Regions from separate parts of the Methylobacterium sp. Leaf113 genome, predicted to be linked through region 2. Evidence: predicted binding sites of a transcription regulator. Region 2 holds the regulator's gene; the other holds the start of a gene.

Region 1 (11,376 bases), on a different contig from region 2:
CACCCCTGATCTTCCGGGGACCCGATCCCGTGCCCAACATCGCGATCCACGGGATCGGCAAGCCGGGGATCGACGAGAGGCAGGCTGCTCTGATCCGGGCTATGTACGCGGGCGGCCCCCTGGCGAGCGCGGTGAACGAGGGCTTTCGGGTCCGAGATGAGGTCTATCGGACAATCTCCGATCACCAAGCACAGGCGGATCGCGGCGCGGTTTCGCCCAAGGGGTTCGAATTGGCCGCCCGTCGCATCGGCCGCCTGATGCGGGACCAGTTCAACCTCGGCTTCGTCGATGTCGGTGGGTGGGATACGCATGTGAACCAGGGCGGTGCAACCGGCTATCTCGCCGACCGCATCGGAGAACTTGGCCGTGGCCTTTCCGGCTTCGTCCAGGAGATCGGCGCCGGCTGGACCGATACTGTCGTGGTCGTGGTTTCCGAGTTCGGTCGGACCTTCCGCGAGAACGGTAATCGCGGCACCGATCATGGTCACGGTAGCGTCTACTGGGTGCTCGGGGGCGGGGTACGGGGCGGCCGGATCGCCGGTCCGCAGGTTCGGGCCGACGAAGCTCATCTGTTCCAGAACAGGGACTATCCGGTGCTCACCGATTATCGGGCGATGCTGAGTGGTCTGTTGCAGCGCATCTACGGACTCGATGCAGCCAGTCTCGGTCGCATCTTCCCGGACGTCTCCCCAAGCGATCTCGGGCTGGTCTGAGCCCGTAGACCTCCGCGCGCTGCGTCGTCGGTGCGCGCGTTTTCGTCCGGTCACAACATGAAAAAAGGGGCCGCCTTTCGGCGACCCCCTTGTTTACGGTGTTCAGATGTCTTGGACGTATCAGAAGTCCATGCCACCCATGCCGCCGCCCATGCCGCCGCCGCCGCCCATGGGGGCGCCGCTGTCCTTCTTCGGAGCATCGGCGATCATGGCCTCGGTGGTGACGAGGAGGCCGGCGATCGAGGACGCATCCTGAAGGGCGGTGCGCACGACCTTGGCCGGGTCGACGATACCGGCCTGGATCATGTCAACGTACTCTTCGGTCTGGGCGTTGAAGCCGAAGGTGATCGAAGAGGTGTTGTCAGTGATCTTGCCGACCACGATCGAGCCCTCGACGCCGGAATTGGCGGCGATCTGGCGGATCGGCGCCTCAAGGGCCTTCAGCACGATCTTGATGCCGGCCTGGACGTCCGGGTTGTCGCTGGTGAGGGCGCGGACGGCCTCGCGGGCACGGAGGAGGGCGGTGCCGCCGCCGGGGACGATACCCTCTTCCACCGCAGCGCGGGTGGCATTGAGCGCGTCGTCGACGCGGTCCTTCTTCTCCTTGACCTCAACCTCAGTCGCGCCGCCGACGCGGATGACCGCGACGCCGCCGGCGAGCTTGGCCAGGCGCTCCTGGAGCTTCTCACGGTCGTAGTCCGAGGTGGTCTCCTCGATCTGCGCCTTGATCTGGCCGACGCGGGCTTCGATGTCCGCCTTTTCGCCGAGACCGTCGATGATCGTGGTGGTCTCCTTCTCGATGCGGATGCGCTTGGCGCGGCCGAGCATCGGGAGGGTGACGTTCTCGAGCTTGATGCCGAGGTCCTCGGCGATCATCTGACCCTGGGTCAGGATCGCGATGTCCTCGAGCATGGCCTTGCGGCGATCGCCGAAGCCGGGAGCCTTGACGGCCGCGACCTTAAGGCCACCGCGCAGCTTGTTCACGACGAGCGTGGCGAGCGCCTCACCCTCGATGTCCTCGGCGATGATGACGAGCGGCTTGCCGGTCTGCACCACGGCCTCGAGAACCGGCAGCATCGCCTGGAGCGACGAGAGCTTCTTCTCGTGGATGAGGATGTAGGGGTCCTCGAGCTCGGCGACCATCTTCTCCGCATTCGTGATGAAGTACGGGGAAAGGTAACCGCGATCGAACTGCATGCCCTCAACGACGTCGAGCTCGGTCTCGGCGGTCTTGGCTTCCTCGACGGTGATGACACCCTCGTTGCCGACCTTCTGCATGGCGTGGGCGATCATCTCGCCGATTTCCTTGTCGCCATTGGCCGAGATGGTGCCGACCTGGGCGACTTCCTCGGACGAGGCGACCTTCTTGGCGCGGCTCGTGATGTCCTTCACGGCAGCGGTGGTGGCGAGGTCGATGCCGCGCTTCAGGTCCATCGGGTTCATGCCGGCGGCGACGTACTTGGCGCCTTCGCGGACGATGGCCTGGGCCAGGACGGTGGCGGTGGTAGTGCCGTCGCCAGCGATGTCGTTGGTCTTCGAGGCCACTTCGCGCACCATCTGGGCGCCCATGTTCTCGAACTTGTCGGAGAGCTCGATCTCCTTGGCGACGGTGACGCCGTCCTTGGTGATGCGCGGAGCGCCGAAGGACTTCTCGATGACGACGTTGCGGCCCTTGGGACCGAGCGTCACCTTGACGGCGTCAGCGAGGATGTCGACGCCGCGGAGCATCTTCTCGCGGGCATCGGAGCCGAAACGGACTTCTTTTGCTGCCATGTTCAAATCCTTAAGTTGTTGAGAGCCCTGAGGCGCTCGAAACGAGAGCGCGCTCGAAGGACTCAGCTAGGATCGTAGGAAGAAGGCGGGCCGCGCTTTAGGCGACGACGCCCATGATGTCGGATTCCTTCATGATCAGGAGGTCCTGACCATCGATCTTGACTTCGGTGCCGGACCACTTGCCGAACAGGACGCGGTCGCCGGCCTTGACGTCGAGCGCGTTGATACGGCCCGCCTCGTCGCGGGCGCCGGGGCCGACGGCGACGATCTCGCCCTCTTGCGGCTTCTCCTTGGCGGTATCGGGGATGATGATGCCCCCCTTGGTCTTCTCTTCGCCTTCGATGCGGCGGACGACGACACGGTCGTGCAGCGGACGGAACTTCATGAGCTGCCCTCTTGCTTCAAATTCGTGGATGGCGTTGATGCGGCGCGGCAGCGCGCTCAACCCAGGCCGTTAGCACTCTCTCTAGGTGAGTGCTAACGATGGCGCCGAGTTAGGCGCGTGGCTCCGTCGAGTCAAGACTGTCGCAGGGTCCGACGACGTTCCGACGACAGGATCCTTCCTTCATTTCACACCCCGACGGAAAGTCCTTCGCGGATGATCGAGCTTCATGGACCGCAGGGTGCGGTCGAGCCTGCGGCGCCAGATAGCGCCTATCCCTCCCATGCCGTCTGGATCGACCTCAAGGATCCGAGCAGTGCCGAGGCAGAGCGGGTCCAACTTGCCACCGGCATCAGCGTACCGTCGCGCAAAGCGCTGAGCGAGGTCGAGAATTCGAGCCGTCTGCGCCGGATGAAGAGCGGTTTCACGCTCTCCACGCCGATGATCACCTTCGACAAACTGGATTCTCAGCTCAAACCCCTCGGCTTCGTCCTGACGAAGGATCGCCTGCTCACCGTCCGCTTCCACGATCTGCGGGCCTTCGCGGAGGTCAAGAGGCGGATCGATGCCGGAGACGGACCGGGCACCACCAGCACGGAGATCTTCCTTCTGCTGGTGGAGGAACTGGTCGACAGTCTCGCAGACGCCCTCGAGGACATGGGCGCGGACCTCGACGCCCTCTCGACGCGGATCTTCGATTTCGATGTCCGCAGCAGCGCCGCCACCGGGGACATCAGGGTCCCGCACCAGAACCCCCGCCGGCGCGACCTGGCCCTTCGCCGTATCCTGCGCGGCATCGGTCGACGCGGAAAGGCGCTCGGGAAGATCCGCTCCAGTCTCCTCGGACTGGAGCGGATCGTGCCGTTCGTCGCAAACGAATGCGAGCATATCCTCGGGGAGGAGCAGGTGCCGAGATTCGAGGCGATGCGCCGGGACATCGCCTCCCTCGACGAGTTCGAAATTCGCCTGTCGGAGAACGTGCAGTTCCTCCTCGACGCCACGCTGGGCCTCATCAGCATCGAGCAGAACAACACCTTCCGGGTTCTCACCGTGGCTTCCGTGGTGGGTATCCCGCCGACGCTGATCGCCTCGATGTACGGCATGAACTTCAAGCACATGCCGGAACTCGACTGGCTCTACGGCTATCCTTACGGCCTGACCCTGATCGCGCTCAGCGCCATCATTCCGGTCGTTTTCTTTCGGATTCGGGGCTGGATCTGAGGGCGTGACGAATTGTTCGGTCGCGCGTGCGAAACCAACCCGGTTGCATCGCTGCCCGTCCAAGCAGCCTTCGAGGATGAAGTGTCCGCGCCATGGCCGTGATCGCTGCCTTCGTCCTCAATGCAGGTCTGAACTTCGTCCTCGGGCTCCTGATCGCCAAGCTGCTCGGGCCCGCCGATTTCGGCCTGTTCGCTTTGGCGACCGCCGGTGCGATCGTCGCAAACACCATCCTGTTCGAATGGCTTCGCCTGTCGGCGACGCGCTTCTATTCCGTTCGGGTGCGCGTCGATGAGCCTTGGATCCGCCACGGGCTCGACCATGCCTACGCGTTTCTGGCGCTGGCCCTGTTCGCTGCGGCTTTGCTCTGTGCCGTGTTCGGCGTCTCGCTTCAGCCGAGTGCGGACAGCCATTTCGCGATCACGGCCGGTGCTGCGGTGGCCGCGCTGGGCATCGGGGTTTTCGACTATCATGCCGCGCTCGTCCGCGCGCGCTTTGACGGTGCGCTCTACTTCAACCTCGTCGCGGTCAAGAATGCCCTCGCCTTCGTTCTGATGGCGGGGGCCGCCTGGTACTTTCCGCAACCGGTCTGGGTTCTGGTGGCGGCCGGTATCAGCCAGGCCGTTGCTGTCCTGCTTCTCTACGGTCCGATGCGCGACCCGGTCGTGCCGCGCCTGCAGGCCCGCGTCCGGGAGACTTGGCGGCTCTTCGTCGCCTATGGTCTGCCGCTGATTGCCGCGAATGCGATCTATCAGCTCCTTCCATTTCTCAATCGGGGTAGCATCGCGGCCCATGCGGGTCTTGCCGAAGCCGGCTACTTTGCATTGGCTGCCGATGTCACCACCCGGAGTATCGGTACCCTCGGCACTGCCCTCGACCTACTGTTGTTTCAACTAGCCGTCCGGGTGGAGGAGCAGGAGGGCCGTGCCGCGGCCGAGCGCCAGGTCGGACTGAACGTCGGCGTTGTCGTCACCTTGCTTCTGCCCTGCGCCGTCGGGTTCTGGGCCGTGCTTCCCGCTCTGGAGACACTGGTGGTGCCAGAAGCTTACCGTGGTCCCTTTTCCGCCTATGCCGGCGTGATGGTGCCAGGCTTCTTCTGTCTGGCGATGATGAATTTCGCGCTCAATCCGATCTTCCAGATCCGCAGACGGACTCGCCCGGTCATCGCGGCTGCCTGCGTTGGATTGGGTCTCAACGCCGCCGGGTTATGGTTCCTCCCACCCCTGCTGGGTCCCGAGGGCGTCGCGGTCGCGCAGACCCTAGGGCTGGCTACCGCGACGCTGTTGCTGGGAATTCGCGCACTGACCGGCCCGGATCGGCTGCGCCTGCCCTGGTGGGAGATCCTGGCGGCCTGTGTCGCCTCCATGGCCATGGCGCTCTGCCTCCTGCCGTTGCGCCACATCGAACCGACCCGCGCCCTCGCCCTCGGCGTACCGCTCGGCATCGCGGTCTACGGCGCCCTGGTCTGGTTCTTCGACATTGCCGGGTTGAGGGGCCACGCGATGGCGCGTCTTTCCCGCAGCCTTCCCGGATCGCCCCGCCCCACCGAGCCGGCCTCGGTAGAATAGGACGGACTCGGCGGAATAGACGGCCTCGACTGGCTGTCATCGCCGTGATCCTCCTTTAAGGTGATCGACGGCAGACAGGATCGAGGGCGCCGTAGAACGCTCCGAATCGGGCAGGAATCGATGCGTTCATATGAGCCTCACGATGAGGGCGCGGCGGCCGAGGTTGTTCGGGCAGCGGCCAGCGGTCCCGAGCGGCTTCGCCTCGTCGGTGGCGCGACCAAGAGCGCAATTGGGCGCCCGGCCCAAGACGAGGTGACGCTATCCAGCGTCCGTCTCTCCGGCATCACCCTCTACGAACCCGCCGAGATGGTCGTCTCGGCCCGGGCTGGAACGCCGCTGGCGGAGGTTCAGGCCCTGCTCACGGAGCGCGGCCAGATGCTACCCTTCGAGCCGATGGACCATCGTACCCTGATGGGGACGACCGGCGAGCCCAGTTTCGGAGCCGTGGCGGCCACCAACAATTCCGGCCCACGGCGGATCAATGCCGGCGCGGCGCGCGACAGTTTGATCGGCGTGCGCTTCATCAATGGGCGCGGCGAGGCGATCAAGTCCGGCGGGCGTGTGATGAAGAACGTGACCGGGCTCGACCTCGTGAAGCTGATGGCGGGGTCTTGGGGAACCCTGGGCTTGCTGACCGAGGTGACCTTTAAGGTGCTGCCGCGGCAGGAGCGGGTGGCGACCCTGGCCTTCCCGGACCTCGACGATGTCCGTGCCATCGGGGCGCTGTCCGCTGCCCTCGGCTCCCCGTTCGAATTGACCGGGGCCGCCCATCTGCCCGCCGGAATCGCGGGTGGAACCGCGCGGACGCTGATGCGACTCGAGGGTTTTTCGGAATCGATCGACTATCGGCTCGGCGAATTGCGCAGGCTGCTCAAGCGCTTCGGCGAGCCGGAGGTCGTCGAGGGCGATCCAGGCGCCGAGCTATGGACCGGGATTCGCGATGTCGTGGCGCTGTCCGAGCCGCGCGAGGCCGCGATCTGGCGCATCGCGACCGCCCCGACCCATGCGCCGGCCGTGACGGCGGCGATCGCGTCGCGCCGTGAGGCCCGCTGGTTCTACGACTGGGGCGGCGGCCTGATCTGGCTTGCGACGGACGCGGCGGGAGATGCCGGAGCGGAGATCGTCCGCGCGGCCGTTCGAGCCGAGGGCGGACACGCCACCCTTGTGCGGGCGCCGGAAGCTGTCCGGGCGGCGGTCGCCGTATTCGAGCCGCTGTCGGAGGCTCTGATGCGGATCACCGCCGGTATCAAGGCGGCGCATGATCCCCAGGGGTTGTTCAATCCGGGTCGGATGTATGCCGGCCTCTGAGGCTGCGCTGTTGAGAGCGATTCCAAGGCTCGGAATCCGGCGCGATTGTCTTTAAACTGACGCCGGAAGAACGACGATGCCGACACGGGCCGGGCTGCGACGCCGGCCCGATCGACGGCGCGAGGGTGGATCCGAGGACACGCCGTGCAGACCAATTTCAGCCTGACGCAGCTCGCCGATCCGGCCATGGCGGCGTCCGAGAAGATCCTGCGGACCTGCGTCCATTGCGGGTTCTGCACCGCGACTTGCCCGACTTACCTCCTGCTCGGTGATGAACTCGATTCTCCGCGGGGGCGGATCTACCTGATCAAGGATATGCTGGAAGGTGGAAAGCCGGCCGTGCCGGAGGTGGTCAAGCACGTCGACCGGTGTTTGTCCTGTCTGTCCTGCATGACGACATGCCCGTCGGGGGTGCATTACATGCACCTTGTCGATCATGCCCGGGCGCATATCGAGGAAACCTATCGTCGTCCGCTGAGCGACCGGCTGCTGCGGGCCGTCCTGGCCTTCGTCCTGCCCTATCCGAATCGCTTCCGGCTGGCGCTCCTCGGGGCGAAGATCGGTGCGCCGTTCCGGCCCCTGGTGGCGCGCCTGCCGCGCGTCGGCAACCGCCTCGCGGCGATGCTAGACCTCGCCCCGGCGCAACTGCCGAACCGCAACCCCACCGACCGTCCGGGCACCTTTCCGGCCGATACGCGAGCCCTCGAGGCCAGCGATGCGTTGCATGGGTATGCCACGCCGTCGCGTCGAGGTCGCGTCGCGTTGCTGCGGGGATGCGCCCAGAGCGTGCTGCGCCCCGATTTCAACGAGGCGGCGATCCGCCTTCTGACCCGGCACGGGGTCGAGGTGGTCCAGGCCGCGGGGGAGGGCTGCTGCGGTGCCCTGACCCACCACATGGGCAAGGCCGACGCGTCGCATGCCCAGGCCAAGCGCACCATCGACGCCTGGATCGCCGAAATGGACGGCGCCGGCCTCGACGCGATCCTGGTCACCGCCTCCGGCTGCGGCACGACGATCAAGGATTACGGCTTCATGTTCCGCGACGACCCGACCTATGCCGAAAAGGCGAAGCGGGTTTCGGCGATTGCCAAGGACGTCACGGAGTACGTGGCCGCCATCGGCCTGATGCCCCCGATCGTGGAGACCGACCTCGTGGTCGCCTACCACTCGGCCTGCTCGATGCAGCACGGCCAGGGCATCCGCACCGAGCCCAAGAACCTGCTGAAGACGGCGGGCTTCACCGTGAAGGACGTGCCCGAGGGCCATATCTGCTGCGGCTCGGCCGGAACCTACAACATCCTTCAGCCCGAGATCGCGAACCGCCTGCGCGACCGCAAGGTCGCCAACATCGAGCGCATGCGCCCCGACGTCATCGCCACCGGCAACATCGGCTGCGCCACCCAGATCGGGAAGGGCACGGCGATCCCGATCGTCCACACGGCGGAACTGCTCGACTGGGCCACCGGCGGCCCGAAGCCGGCGGCCTTGGAGGGGATCCGCGAACGGGCGCTGCTGGCGGCGGAATAGGTGCTTCAGCCATCGAGCTGGTAGGTGAGCGGAATCCACCGGTAGCCGAGGCCGTCGCGGATCACGTAACCCAGCGATGGGAACGAGGTGTGATAACCGGCGACCAGGATACGGTCCGTCGCGGCCAGGTTGTACATGGTCCGCCGGGTGGCAGCCCCCGCGGCCTTGTCCATGTCGAACAGGGCATGCCAGTCGGGCCGCGCCAGCGAGGCGATCTCGTGATGGGCGCAGTCACCCCAGATCAGAAGCCGCTGGCCCTCGCTCTCGACGTGGAAGGCGAGATGTCCCGGCGTATGGCCGAAGGCCGCCAGCACCTTGATTCCGGGCGCCACCGAATCGCCTGGCTTTACGAAGCGGATGCGTTCTTCCAGAGGCTGCAGATGGCTGCGAAAGACGCGGGCCGACTTGTATTCGTTGCCGGCCTCCGGCGCGGCGAGGCGGGTGTCGTCGCTCCAGAAGGCGTATTCCCGCGCACCAACGACGTAACCGGCCTTCGGGAAGAGCCGTTTCCCTCCGTCCAGGAGGCCGCCGATATGATCGGTGTGGCAGTGCGAAAGCACCACGAGATCGATCGCCTCAGGGGATAGGCCAGCCTGACCGAGAAGATGCGCGAGTCGTCCGCCCGCCGGACGCGGGATGAAGCCCACGTCGCCGTTCCCGGTGTCGAAGAGGATCGTCTGGCGGCCGGTCTGGACGAGGGTCGGCGTGAATCCGGGCTTGAATCGCGCCTCCGGCAGGCAGTTCTCGCGCATCAGCGCCGCCATGTCCGAGGCTTCACGGTTCTCGCCAACGATCGGCCAGGGACCGTCGATCATCAGGTCGGCATCCAGCAGGGTGGTGACGGTAAAAGCGCCAAGACGGACCTGTCTCAGGGTCGCCGCCTCGCAGGTCCGTGGCGTCTGCGCGATGGCCGGACCCGGCAGAGTCAGGCCGGCGATCGCGGTTGCGGCAAGATGACGGCGGGTAAGATCGGTCATGGGAGAACGTTCCTAGCGAGGAAGTCCGGGTGAGGGATGTCCCGGGAAGCCCGGCTCCGTCAGGATGGTCTCGGGACCGGACGCCGACGATCTAGCGCCGCGAGGGGAGGCCGAGCTTGTACGAACGTGCTGCGCCTGATGCTCCGCTCGGTCCGATCTGGCACGTGGCTGGAGCGCACACGCTCTTCGCTGGGCGGCTCGCCTACAATGCGAGCCACCAGCACGGAGCCCCGGTCTACCTCGCGGGCCTGTACGGCGCCTTCCGCATCCGTTTCCAACCCGGCGCCTGGATAAGCTGCCGAACGGCCTTCGTTCCCGCCGGCTTGGCCCATGAACTCGATTGCGGCGGCGACCCGATCGGCGTGCTTTACCGCGAGCCCGATGCCGGCGCGCGGGTCCTGACTGGGTTGATGGAGATGGCGGACGGAGTCGAGGGTGCCCTGGTGTCCCGGGCGGGCGACATCTTTGCGCTGCGCGCCCTCTTCGAATGCCGCGATGCCTGCGACTGGGCCGGCGAGGCCATCGCGGACCTGTCGGACTTCGCCGCGAAGCGCGACGATCGACCGATGGACGGGCGGATCGCCCGCATTCTCGCCGAGCTGCGCGGGTGCCAGGATGTGCAGATGAGTGCGGGCCGGCTCGCTGCGTCCGCGACGCTGTCCTCCTCCCGGATGCAACACCTATTCAGCGACGCCGTCGGTGTCCCGTTCCGACGCTACCGCGGCTGGCTGCGTATGCGCTCGGCGATCGAGGCCGTCGTTCGCGGTGCCAACTTCACGGGGGCGGCCCACGAAGCCGGTTTTGCGGATCAGGCGCATTTCGCCAACGCCTTCCGCCGGACCTTCGGCGCTCCGGCCTCGCGCAGCTTGTTGGGACTGCGCACGCCGACCGCGTCGCCGCCATCAGGAGCCGGCGCGCGCGTTCGCCAGCACGAACACCCGAATCGCCGATGACAGGTTCTGGCCGTCGCGGCCGGCGTCGATGGTGCCAATCAGGGCCTGGACCGACAGGTCGCGCGCGGCCGCGATCCTGCGCAGCGCCTCCCAGAACGGGTCCTCCAGGGATACGCTGGTGCGATGGCCGGCGATCATCACGGAGCGCTTGGTGACCCCGGTGGTCATCGCCAGCAAACCCTCCCTGATGGTGTGACGGGCTTCCTGAAATGGCCCCTTGTCCCTGAGAGCCAGTCATTCTCCTCGGCTGATTTCGGGCTTACCCAACATCCGTCAAGCGTGTGGAGCAAGGGACGGCAGAGCCATCGCGGACGGCACCGCGCCGTCATTCCGGGGCGCCGTATGCGAGCCCGGAATCCAGAGCCACCGACGGTGTAACGTTCTGCACCACCTGTGTTTCTGGATCCTGGGCTCCGCTGCGCGGCCCCGGGATGACGGGGTGCTCCACGAGGTTCTTCGGCGTGCAGAGGGGCCGATGGGATTGGCCCGCCGTGGGGGTGCGCGGCGCGCACTTGTCTCGAAGTGGAATCCCGAAGCTTTGCGGAATACGAGAACCATTCTCCTCGCATCACTCCTCCGAATCCGGCCCCACCAATTTGTGCCCCTCGTGGCGCGAGACCTCGATGGCCTTCTTGGCCTCGGCCAGGGTCTTGGCCTTCTTCGGGCGACCGAAGGCGATGCGATTGTCCGCCGCTTTCGCCGCCCGTTCCCCCCGCGCCCGGTCCTTGCGGGCCTGGCGCAGGTTGATGATCTCCGCCATGCCGGTGGTCTCCCTCATTCGGCGCTGGGCGCCAGCATCGTCTCGGGGCGCACCACGCGCTCGAACGCCTCCGCCGTGACGTAGCCGAGGCGCAGGGCCTCCTCCTTCAGGGTGGTGCCGTTCTTGTGCGCGGTCTTGGCGATCTCGGCCGCCTTGTCATAGCCGATCGAGGGCGCGAGCGCCGTGACCAGCATCAG
Region 2 (11,376 bases):
ATCGCTCATCACGGTCAGATCGAGGGCCGAGAGGGCGCCATCGGTGCCATAGACCATGCCGGCATTCACGCCGGAGATGCCTTGCGCGGCGGCGCGGGCGGTCACCGACGTATCGCCGCCCGGCAGGCTGACGATGCGGTCGAGCGGCATGGAGAAGCCGTAGGCCGCTTCGAAGGCCGGCAAGGCTGCGGGGCTCTCGACGAACTCGGTGGAGGCTGCGAGGCGGATGAGACCGCCCCGGACGGCGCGCGCGAAATCCACCATGGTGGCGAGGCGCTCACGCCGCGCAAGAGCGCCGTTGACCGCGATCAGCCAGGTGTTGTTGGCCGGGGCGCGCGTGAGCCAGACCAATCCCCGCTCCGCATCGCTCCGGCGGATGGTGTCGTAGGCGCTCTCAGCCGATTTCCATGCCGGATCGCTCTCCGTCCCGGTGAAGAAGGCGCCGTTCCCGGTATATTCGGGGTAAATCGTGATGTCCCCCGCCAGCAGGCTCGCCCGGACGATCAAGGTCGGTCCGAGGCCGAGCCTGCGCTGCACCGGAAGCCCGAGCCGTTCGAGCACCAGCGCGATCATCGCGCCTGTCAGAGCCCCTTCGGTGTCGCTTTTCGAAGCGACCACCAAGGGGGTGAGACCCAGGCCCGCGTCGCTCGCCAGCAAGCCCGAGGCAGCGAGGCCGGTCATGACGGTGCGTCGTGTCAGCTTCCGGACGAAGGATGATCTAATTAACTTATGTTGTTGGTACAAGCGGGTGTCCTGCCTAGGGAGCGTTCGACGCGAGTCCGAAATGTATCACAGCGTAACATTGCTGCCGTGTTGAGGGCATCCGGCCGTCCCGGGACGCTTGACACGCTTCGCGGAACGGGCGACGGCTCGCTCGGTGCCGGGGCGTAACATGCGCCTCGCAGTCTCTCGGGTTCGTTCATCCTTCGGGATGCTCGGCGGCAATGGCACACGGTGGGAGCGAGGACCTGAACATCCTTCCTGAAGGTGTTCTGGAATTTCGAACGAATCGAAGGGAAGAAGCCCCGGCGTGAGTGCTCAAGTGGACGAAGACCTTCTCAACGGGGCTCGCGTGCTTGTCGTCGAGGACGAAGCGGCGATATCGATGCTTCTCGAAGACATGCTGCTGGATTTCGGCTGCACCGTCGTCGGACCGGCCGCGCGCCTGTCGACAGCCCTGGAAATGGCGCAGAACGAGAGTTTCGAGGTCGCCATTCTCGACGTCAACGTCGCGGGTGAGCCGATCTATCCGGTGGCCGAGGCGATCGTGGGGCGCAACCTCCCCATCGTGTTCTCCACCGGCTATGGCGGGGCCGGCATCCGCGAACCATTCCGGGATCGTCCGGTGGTGCAGAAGCCCTTTAGCCAGGCCGATCTCAAGCGGACGCTGATGGCCGCCGTAGCCGCCGCCCGCGCCTGACCTCACGCGATCGGCCTGACCTTACGTGATCGGGAAAGCATCCGTCACGTGACGGGGCCAGCGACCCGGCGCGACGAACATCGCATCGGCCCGGAACGTGGCGCCCCCGGCGGCCGGATGCCGGCTGATCCAGGCCCGTGCGGCCCGTGAGAAGCGCGCGACCTTGCGGGCGTCGATGGCGGCCCGCGCCTCATCCAGCGTCCCCCGCGCCTTGACCTCGACGAACGCGATGGTGTCGCCGCGCCGGACGATCAGGTCGATCTCGCCTCCGGCGGCGCGGAAGCGCGAACCGAGGGGGCGATAGCCCTTCAGCATCAAGGCGAGCAGCGCCAGAGTCTCGGCGATGCGTCCGCGCCGTTCGGTGGCGCGTCGATGCGCTTCGGATCGCCCGTCAGGCATCGTCGCGACGGGCCAGCGCCAGGGCGCGGGCATAGACGACGCGGCGCGGCTGACCGGTCTCCTCCGCCACCAGGGTGGCGGCGTCCTTGATCGAGTGACGCGCCAGAGCGGCCGTCAGGGCCGCGTCGATGCCGGCGTCGGTTGCGGCCGCGTCGGGCATCTCGGCCTGCGTGCCGATGATCACCACCACCTCGCCCTTCGGTGCCCCCTCCTCCGCGTAGAGCGCGGCGAGGTCGCCGAGGCTGCCGCGCCGGATCGTCTCGTAGAGCTTGGTCAATTCGCGGGCGACCGCCGCCGGGCGGCTCGCGCCGAGTACCGCCACGGCATCGACCAGCATCTCGGGCAACCGATGCGGGGATTCGAACAGCACGAGGGTGCCGGGGATCTGCCCGAGGGCTTCGAGACGGTTGCAGCGCGCGCCGGATTTCGCCGGCAGGAAGCCTTCGAAGAAGAACCGGTCGGTCGGCAGGCCGGCGGCCACGATGGCGGTCATCACCGCCGAGGGGCCGGGAATGGGGGTGACGCTAAGGCCGGCCTCGATCGCGGCCTGCACCAGCTTGAAGCCCGGGTCGGAAACCAGCGGGGTGCCCGCGTCCGAGACGAGGGCCAGGGCTTCGCCGGCCTGCATCCGGGCGACCATCCGCTCGCGCACCGCCGCGTTCGAGTGCTCGTGATAGGCCACGAGGGGCGTGGTGATCCCGTAATGCATCAGCAGCGTGCGGGTGACGCGGGTGTCCTCGGCCAGCACCGCATCGGCGGCGGCCAGCGTCGCCAGCGCCCGGAACGAGACGTCCTTGAGGTTGCCGATCGGCGTCGCCACCACGTGCAGGCCCGGCTCGATGGATTCCGCCTCTGCCGCGAGGCCGAAGGCCGTGAAGGTGGCGGGCGGCTTGCCATCCGCCGCGTCCCGGCGCCGACGGGTACGGGTGTCGATCTTCTGCGTCATGAACCGACTTTGCCACGATCGGACCCACAAGCGGAATGCGCCGTGACGGGGGGCTCACATTTACTTTTGATCCTCAGACTTTATGCGTGGGGCGTCGGCTGGCGACAGGAGGTCCTCCGATGGGGCGCGGGAACAGGCTGCAATCCGGACTGGTGGGCCTCGTGACCCTTCTGGGGCTCTCGGCCTGCGTCGGCGGGCCGGATGGCGGCGCGCGCGTGAGCCGGCGGGCTCCGGCGACCACGCCGGTCGAGGCGGTCGCCCCCGATGCGCCCGGCGCCGTGGCAGCGGGCCGGATCGGCGCCGGAAGCGTCAAGGTGGCGCTGGTGGTGCCACTCTCCGGACCGGGCTCCGCCGTGGGCACCGCGATGCGCAACGCGGCCGAACTTGCGATCGAGGATTTCCAGAAGCCCGACCTGCAGATCCTGGTGAAGGACGATCGCGGCTCGCCGGACGGCGCGCGCGAGGCGGCCCAGGCGGCCTTGGCGGACGGGGCCGAACTCGTCCTCGGCCCGCTGTTTGCCGCCAACGTGCAGGCGGCGGCCGGCGTGATCCGTCCGGCCGGCAAACCGCTGATCGCCTTCTCGACCGATTCCGGCGTGGCCGCGCGCGGCACCTATCTGCTGAGCTTCCTGCCCCAGGCCGAGGTGGACCGGGTGGTCGACGAATCGGTGGCGGCGGGTCGGAAATCCTTCGCGGCGGTGATCCCGGAAACGAGCTACGGCCAGGCGGTTGAGGCGCAGTTCCGTGAGGCGGTGGCGCGCAAGGGCGCCCGGCTGGTCGCCATCGAGCGCTATCCCGCGGGCAATCCCGGCCCGGCCATCGGCCGCCTGTCCGGCCTCATCACCGGCCCGGCGGCGCAGGCAGACGCGCTGTTCCTGCCCGATACCCCGGATGGTCTCGGGGCGGTGGCGGCCGCCCTCACCAAGGCGAACTTCTCACCCACCCGGGTCCGGCCGATCGGCACCGCCGTCTGGAACGATCCCCGGGTGTTCGCCCTGCCGGCGCTCCAGGGCGGCTGGTTCGCGGCACCGGACGCGGCGGGTTTCAACGGCTTCTCGCAGCGCTATCAGGCCCGGTTCGGGTTGGTGCCGCCGCGCGTCGCCACCCTCGCGTACGACGCCGTTTCGCTGATGGCGGCCCTGTCGCGCCAGTTCGGCTCGCAGCGCTTCGCCGACACCACCCTCACCAACCCGTCGGGCTTCTCCGGGATCGACGGGACGTTCCGGTTCCGACCGGACGGCCCGAGCGACCGGGCGCTGGCGGTCTACGAGATCCGCTCCGGCGCCCCGGTCGTCGTCAGTCCCGCCCCGCGAACCCTCACGCCCTCGGGCACCTGATCAGGCGGCGAGCGCGGCCACCACGGCGTTGAGGACCGGCGCCCCGGCCGGGGTCGCGGCGATGCGGCCGCCCGCATGTCGGGCGATCAGCCCGTCGGCGACGAGGCCGTCGATCCGTGCCGGGTCGAGGACTCTGCCTTTCAGGAGCGCGTAGCGGCGCGGGTCGATACCCTCGCGCAGGCGCAGGCCCATCATCAGGAATTCGTCGCCCTGGTCGGATGCCGCCAGGGTCTCGGTCTCGACGATGCCGTGACCGTCGCGCTCGACGCGGGCGAGCCAGGCTTCCGGCGCCCGCTCGGTGACGGTGCCAATCCGGCCCTCCGCCCCGACGAGGCGACCGTGGGCGCCGGGGCCGATGCCCGCATATTCGCCGTAGCGCCAGTACAGCAGGTTGTGGCGTGATTCCGCGCCCGGACGGGCGTGGTTCGAGATCTCGTAGGCGGAGAGCCCGGCGCGGTCGCAGACCTCCTGGGTCACGTCGTAGAGGAGGCGGGCGGAATCGTCGTCCGGCGGCACCAGCTTGCCGGCGGCGGCGAGACCGTAGAACGGCGTGCCGGGCTCGATGGTGAGCTGATAGAGCGACAGGTGTTCGGCTGCCCGCGCGATGGCGCCCTCGAGTTCGGCCCGCCAGGCGGCCGGGCTCTGATCCGGGCGCGCATAGATGAGGTCGAAGGAGTAGCGCTCGAAATGGGCGGCGGCGACCCGGACCGCCGCCATGGCTTCCGCGGCGCTGTGCAGGCGTCCGAGCTGCTTCAGGGAGACGTCGTCCATGGCCTGGACGCCGAGGGAAACGCGGTTGACCCCGGCGGCGCGGTAGCCGCGAAAGCGCTCCGCCTCGACGCTGGTGGGATTGGCCTCCAGGGTGATCTCGACCTCGGGTGCCACGGTCCACGCCCCGCCGATGGCGTCGAGGAGCCCCGCCACGGTGGCGGGCTGCATCAGGGAGGGCGTGCCGCCGCCGAGGAAGACGCTCGACACGGTGCGCCCGGGCGTGCGCGCCGCCACATGGGCGATCTCGGCCCCGAAGGCCTTGAGAAAGCGGACCTCGTCCACCGGCGCATGGCGCACGTGGCTGTTGAAGTCGCAATAGGGGCACTTCGAGGCGCAGAAGGGCCAGTGGACATAGACCCCGAACCCGGCATCGCGGGTCGGATGGTCCGGGCCTGTCGGTTTGGTCATGGGGCGCACGTCATGGGGCGGATGTGCGCGCGGGATTGCGGTTTGGCAATCCCGCCGCCGGTTTCAGGGACGCCGCAGGCAGCTCTGCGCCAGGAGCACGAAGGCGCGGGCGCGGTGCGACAGGGCGTTGCCGGTCTGCCAGTCGACGCCGTGCTTTTCCTCCGAAGAGATCTCACCGAAGGTGCGGTCGTAACCGTCGGGCAGGAACATCGGATCGTAGCCGAAGCCGCTCGCGCCCCGAGGAGCCACGAGTTCACCGAAGACCCGTCCCTCGAAGGTCTCGGTGTGGCCGTCCGGCCAGGCGATCACCAGGGCGGAGACGAAATGCGCCCGCCGGGTGGTGGCGCCGCGCTTGTCGAGTTCCGCGGCGATGCGCGCCATGGCGCCCGAGAAATCCTTCGACGGCCCGGCCCAGCGGGCCGAGAACAGCCCGGGCGCCCCGTCCAGCGCGTTCACGCACAGACCGGAATCATCGGCAAAGGCCGGCAGATTCGAGGCCGTCGCGGCGGCGAGCGCCTTGAGGGCGGCGTTCTCGGCAAACATCGTTCCGGTCTCGTCCGGCTCGGGCAGGCCGAGTTCGCCGGCCGAGACCGCATCGACGCCGAAGGGTGCCAGCAACTCGCGCATCTCGACGAGCTTGCCGGCATTGTGGGTCGCGATGACGACGCGGCCCGTGAGGATGCGAGGGTCGCTCATACGCCAATAGCCTGCTTCTGGAGGACGACGAGGGACTGGACCCCACCCTTGGCGAGGCGCAGCAATTCGAGCAGCTCGTCTTCCGAGAACGGCTTGCCCTCGGCGGTGCCCTGCACCTCCACGAGGCCGCCGGTGCCCGTGATGACGAAGTTGGCGTCGGTCTCGGCCGCGGAATCCTCGTCGTAGTCGAGGTCGAGCACCGGCTTGCCCTTGTAGATGCCGCAGGAAATCGCCGCCACGTGGTCGCGGAGGGGGTCGACCGAGATGATCGAGCGGCTGCGCATCCAGGTGAAGCACTCGTGCAGGGCAACCCAGGCGCCGGTGATCGCAGCGGTGCGGGTGCCGCCATCGGCCTGGATCACGTCGCAATCGACCGTGATCTGGCGTTCGCCCATCGCCGGCAGGTTGGTGACGGCGCGCAGCGAGCGGCCGATCAGACGCTGGATCTCCTGGGTGCGGCCCGAGGGCTTGCCGGAATTCACCTCGCGCCGGGTCCGCTCGTGGGTGGCGCGCGGCAGCATCGCATACTCGGCCGTCACCCAGCCCTTGCCGGAGCCGCGCAGCCAGCCCGGGCCACGCTCTTCGAGCGAGGCCGTGCACAGGACCTTGGTCTCGCCGAAGCTGACGAGGCAGGAGCCCTCGGCATGGCGGGAGACGGCACGCTCCAGGGTCACGGTGCGCAGTTCGTCGGTCGCGCGCTTCGAGGGGCGCATGCCGCTCTCCTTCCAGAATCAGGGTTGGGAGCGGGCTTTACGGGTCCGGGTCCGGGCCTGCAAGCGAGGCTGTCACGCAAGGCCTGCCAGCGGACGGGGGATGGCCCATACGAAGAGGGCCGCCCCGAAGGGCGGCCCATGGCCGAAAAGGGCCACCCCGAAGGGCGGCCCGTGGCCGAGAAGGGCCGCTCCGAGGGGCGGCCCACGGCACGAAAGCGCTCAGTAGCGGTAGCGGCGATGACCGAAGTGATGGCCGCGGCGGTGACCGTAATGATGGCCGAAATGGCGGCGATGGTGATGGCCGAAGTGGCGGCCGTGATGGTGGTGGTGCCGGAAGCCGCGGCGATGATGACGCCAATGGCCGCCATACTGCACCTGGGTGAGGCCGACGGCCGGAGCGGCGACTTCGGTGGACACCATGGCGGGGGCGGCCTGGGCACCCTGAGGTGCGCCGAACAGCATGGCGCCGACCATCGCGAGAACGATGGCGAACGACTTGATCAGGCCGGATCGAGCTGAGTGTCTCATGGGTCTCTGCCTCCTGGTGGCTTCGGCTTGAGCGATTCGCCGGCGGGTGTTCACCGACGACGCACCCATGCAGATCGCGATGGGTGAGCGAGCCGGAGAACGATGGGCCCGGCAAATCGCGGGATACGGGAACGCACGACCCGGCCGGATCGTCGCAAATGGCCAAGCTGTTTCTTTGGGCAGCGGCGCGGTCTTGCTTCTCATGAGGCAAACGGCATGGGAAAGGCCGGGCGCATCGTTTCGGTGCCGCGGTGCGTTTGGAAGCGGTGCGTTGTCAGCGCCGCGCGTTCGTGAAGGCGCGGCGCCGCCTTTCCGGCCCGAGTCCGGCCTGGCGACGGCACGGTGGATTGTATTAACCCGTGGAGGACGTCACACTCCCCGTCTCAGGAATGGATCGTGACCGAGCCCGCCCGCCCCTTTTCGACCGTGCAGCAGATGCAGGTTCTCAGTGCGCTGAACGAGCGCTCGCGCGAGATCTTCCGTCAGATCGTCGAAAGTTATCTCACCACCGGTGAACCCGTCGGCTCGCGCAACCTCGCGCGCATCCTGCCGATGTCCCTCTCGCCCGCCTCGATCCGCAACGTCATGGCGGATCTCGAGCATTCGGGACTGATCTTCGCGCCCCACGCTTCGGCCGGGCGGCTGCCGACCGAGCAGGGCCTGCGCTTCTTCGTCGACGCCATGCTGGAAGTCGGCGATGTCGGGCGCGAGGAACAGGAGCGGATCGAGACCCAGATGCGCGCGGCCGCGTCCGGCCACACCTTCGATTCGGCGCTGGCCGAAGCCTCGATGCTGCTCTCCGGCGTCTCCCGCGGGGCCGGAGTGGTGCTGACCACCAAGACCAACGTGCATCTGAAGCACATCGAGTTCGTGCGTCTCGACCCGACCCGCGCTCTCGTGGTCCTGGTCTCCGACGACGGCTCGGTGGAGAACCGCCTGCTCGACCTGCCGCCCGGCCTGCCCGCCAGCGCCCTGCAGGAGGCCTCGAATTACCTGAACGCCCGCCTGCAGGGACGGACGCTCGGGTCGCTGCGGGCCGAGATCGAATCCGGCCGCCAGGTGATGAAGCGCGAACTCGACGCCATCACCGAGCGGCTGGTCGATGCCGGTCTCGCCGTCAGCGTCGGCCCTTCGGATGCCCGCCAGCTGATCGTGCGCGGACAGTCGAACCTCCTCGACGACCTGCGCGCCGCAGAGGATCTCGAGCGTATCCGTCTGCTTTTCGACGACCTCGAGACCCAGAAGGATGTGATCGAATTGCTGTCGCGCGCCGAGGGCGGCGAGGGCGTGCGCATCTTCATCGGCTCGGAGAACAAGCTGTTCTCCCTGTCCGGATCGTCGATGATCGCGGCGCCGTTCCGCGACGGCTCGCAGAAGATCGTCGGCGTCGTCGGGGTCATCGGTCCGACGCGGCTGAACTACGCCCGCATCGTGCCGATGGTCGATTACACCGCCCGGGTGGTCTCCGGGCTGCTGGATCGCAAGCGCTGAGCGATACCCGTGAGAGGCGGAGGCGAAGATCCGCCTCCGCATTGCGTGCGACCGACAATCAGCCGCGGATCACGTCGACGATCTCGTAGGTGTCGGGATCGACGATGACGATGTCGTCGCCGACCAGCACGTAGCGGTAATCCTCGTATTCGGGCGCGATCCGGACGATGTCCGGCGGTAGGTCGTAGAGGGTGTAGCTGCGGGCGATGGCCGTGCCGACGCTGAGAGCGAACACGCCGGCGGCCAGACGCGGAACTCCACGGCGGATCACGCTCTGACGGAACTCCGTGCGCTGCGGGGCCGCGAGACGGCCATAGGCTCCGCGCACCGCTCCCCGATCACCCCTGTCGTCGCGATCCGTCCGACCGTCCCGTCCGCCGCGGTCGTCCCGGTCGGCCCGGCCATCACGATCGGCTTTTCCATCGCGGTTGGCCCGGCCATCACGCTCCGCCTTGCCGTCACGATCCGCCCGGCCGTCACGCTCCGCCTTGCCGTCACGATCCGCCCGGCCATCGCGATCACCCTTCACGTCCCGGTCTGCCCGGCCGTCACGGTCGGCGGTGCCGTCCCGCGTTGCAGCGCCACCCGTCTCGCGGCCGCCCCGTTCGCCGGTTGCCTGTCCCGGGCGCTCGCCGCCGCGCGGACCCGCACCGCCCTCGGCCCCGCGCGCCCCGGCTCCACCGGCCTCGCCGCGCGATCCGGTGCCAGCCCCGGTTTCAGCGCCACCAGCCCCGCCGCGCATCCCGCCGCCGCCCGCGCCGCCGGCTCCCATGCCCGCGCCTCCGGCGCCACCACCCGCGCCCATGCCGGCGCCACCACCTGCACCGCCGGCGGCACCACCGCCCGCGCCACCACCCGGGCCGGCCTGCGCGAACGCCGTCGTTGCCCCGAGAAGAAGGGCCGTTGCCGCTACCGTGCTCCGGAAGAGCTTGCTCATGGGGTCGTTTCCAGTCTCGTTGTGGGAAGCACCGTCCCGTGCCGTCGCCCTCCGCAACGAAGTTCTACGAAAGACCGTTCCGCCTTTTCTTGATCTGATCTTACGACGTTTGCCGCGCGGGCATTTTGTACGAGCTGCGTAAGCTTAGCGATCGGTCTTCCACAGCCAAGTTTGCCGTTGATCTTGTCGGTGTACGCCAACCCGCTGAGCGGGCTTGTGAAACCAGCCTCACAGAGTAACGTCCGCGCCAAAGACGCCGCCGACCGGCGACGCCGAGAGCACAGGGACGAGACGGATGACAGGTGGGCCGGGGACACTCACGCACAGGGCGGACGAAGCGGCGGATAGCCGCCGCAGAATCAAGGCGATCGTCGCCTCCTCGTCGGGCAACCTCGTCGAGTGGTTCGATTTCTATTGTTACGCCTTCTTCGCCCTCTACTTCGCGCCCGTCTTCTTCCCCGAGGGGGATGACACCAGCCAGCTTCTGAAATCGGCCGCCGTCTTCGCCGTCGGCTTCTTCATGCGGCCAATCGGCGGCTGGCTCTTCGGCCGCATCGCCGATCGCCTCGGCCGCAAGAAATCGATGCTGATCTCGGTGCTGATGATGTGCGCCGGCTCGCTGATGATCGCGGTCCTGCCGACCTACGCGACGGCCGGCCATCTCGCCCCCGCCCTGCTGCTGCTCGCCCGGATGATCCAGGGCCTGTCGGTCGGCGGCGAGTACGGCACCAGCGCCACCTACATGAGCGAGATCGCCGTGAAGGGCCGGCGCGGATTCTTCGCCTCGTTCCAGTACGTCACCCTGATCGGCGGCCAGCTGCTGGCCTCGCTGGTGCTGATCATCCTCCAGAGCTTCCTCACCGCGCAGGAACTCACCGCCTGGGGCTGGCGCATCCCGTTCGTCATCGGTGCCGTCGCGGCCGTGGTCGCTCTCTACCTGCGTTCGTCGCTGCAGGAGACCGCCACCAAGGAGGACATGGCCAAGAAGGATTCCGGCACCTTCGCCGCCCTGTTCAAGCACTGGCGCGCCTTCTGCGTGGTGCTGGCCTATACGGCCGGCGGCTCGCTGAGCTTCTACACGTTCACCACCTACATGCCGAAGTATCTCTTCAACACCGCCCAAATCGACAAGGTCACCGCTTCGCAGATCTCCACCGCAGCCCTGTTCGTCTACATGATCATCCAGCCCTTCTTCGGCTGGCTCTCGGACCGGATCGGCCGCAAGGCCAACATGCTGCTCTATAGCGGCCTCGGCACCCTGATGGTGGTGCCGCTGATGACCGCCATCGGTTCGACGCAGAACGCGGTGCTGTCGTTCGCGCTGATCATGGTCGGCCTGATTGTGATCAGCTTCTACACGGGCATCAGCGGCATCGTGAAAGCCGAGCTGTTCCCCACCCAGGTGCGGGCGCTGGGCGTCGGCCTGTCCTACGCCATCGCCAACTCGCTGTTCGGCGGGACCGCGGAGGCGGTAGCCCTGTACCTGAAGCAGATCGGCTCCGAGAGCAGCTTCTTCTGGTACGTGACCGTGATGCTCGGCATCGCCTTCATCGCGTCGCTGATCATGCCGAACCCGAAGCGCCACGGATATCTCGACGGCGACGGGACGGTGGAGGAGGCGCTGACGCGCAAGACCCGGCTCTCGGCCGCCTGACGGCGCCACGGCCCGGCAACCAAAATCGCACGCGGTGCTCCTGCACCGCGTGCTTTTTTTATGCCTGCGGGTTTCA

What was found. The regulator HrcA, encoded in region 2, represses chaperone genes, less so after heat shock. The targets are predictions, from matches to a motif close to GTTAGCACTCNCNNNNNGNGAGTGCTAAC.
Region 1: the regulator HrcA is predicted to act here: its motif matches at 2,940-2,968, upstream of groES (co-chaperone GroES).

What each region holds. Positions count from the first base shown of each region.
Region 1 covers NZ_LMNJ01000052.1:42,269-53,644, forward strand. The annotation lists gene ASF60_RS20975 (DUF1501 domain-containing protein) at 1-713, shown strand, start outside; gene groL (chaperonin GroEL) at 834-2,486, opposite strand; gene ASF60_RS26320 (hypothetical protein) at 2,505-2,564, shown strand; gene groES (co-chaperone GroES) at 2,584-2,871, opposite strand; gene ASF60_RS20990 (magnesium transporter CorA family protein) at 3,085-4,089, shown strand; gene ASF60_RS20995 (polysaccharide biosynthesis C-terminal domain-containing protein) at 4,182-5,654, shown strand; gene ASF60_RS21000 (FAD-binding protein) at 5,775-6,962, shown strand; gene ASF60_RS21005 (heterodisulfide reductase-related iron-sulfur binding cluster) at 7,107-8,489, shown strand; gene ASF60_RS21010 (MBL fold metallo-hydrolase) at 8,495-9,466, opposite strand; gene ASF60_RS21015 (helix-turn-helix domain-containing protein) at 9,631-10,419, shown strand; gene ASF60_RS21020 (ribbon-helix-helix domain-containing protein) at 10,369-10,587, opposite strand; gene ASF60_RS21025 (DUF4169 family protein) at 10,988-11,179, opposite strand; gene fumC (class II fumarate hydratase) at 11,194-11,376, opposite strand, start outside.
Region 2 covers NZ_LMNJ01000053.1:112,279-123,654, forward strand. The annotation lists gene ASF60_RS22160 (glycine betaine ABC transporter substrate-binding protein) at 1-681, opposite strand, end outside; gene ASF60_RS22165 (response regulator) at 1,031-1,420, shown strand; gene ASF60_RS22170 (YraN family protein) at 1,442-1,819, opposite strand; gene rsmI (16S rRNA (cytidine(1402)-2'-O)-methyltransferase) at 1,812-2,765, opposite strand; gene ASF60_RS22180 (penicillin-binding protein activator) at 2,885-4,102, shown strand; gene hemW (radical SAM family heme chaperone HemW) at 4,103-5,281, opposite strand; gene rdgB (RdgB/HAM1 family non-canonical purine NTP pyrophosphatase) at 5,345-5,977, opposite strand; gene rph (ribonuclease PH) at 5,974-6,690, opposite strand; gene ASF60_RS24860 (hypothetical protein) at 6,829-7,209, shown strand; gene hrcA (heat-inducible transcriptional repressor HrcA) at 7,654-8,709, shown strand; gene ASF60_RS22210 (DUF1236 domain-containing protein) at 8,768-9,646, opposite strand; gene ASF60_RS22215 (MFS family transporter) at 9,942-11,300, shown strand.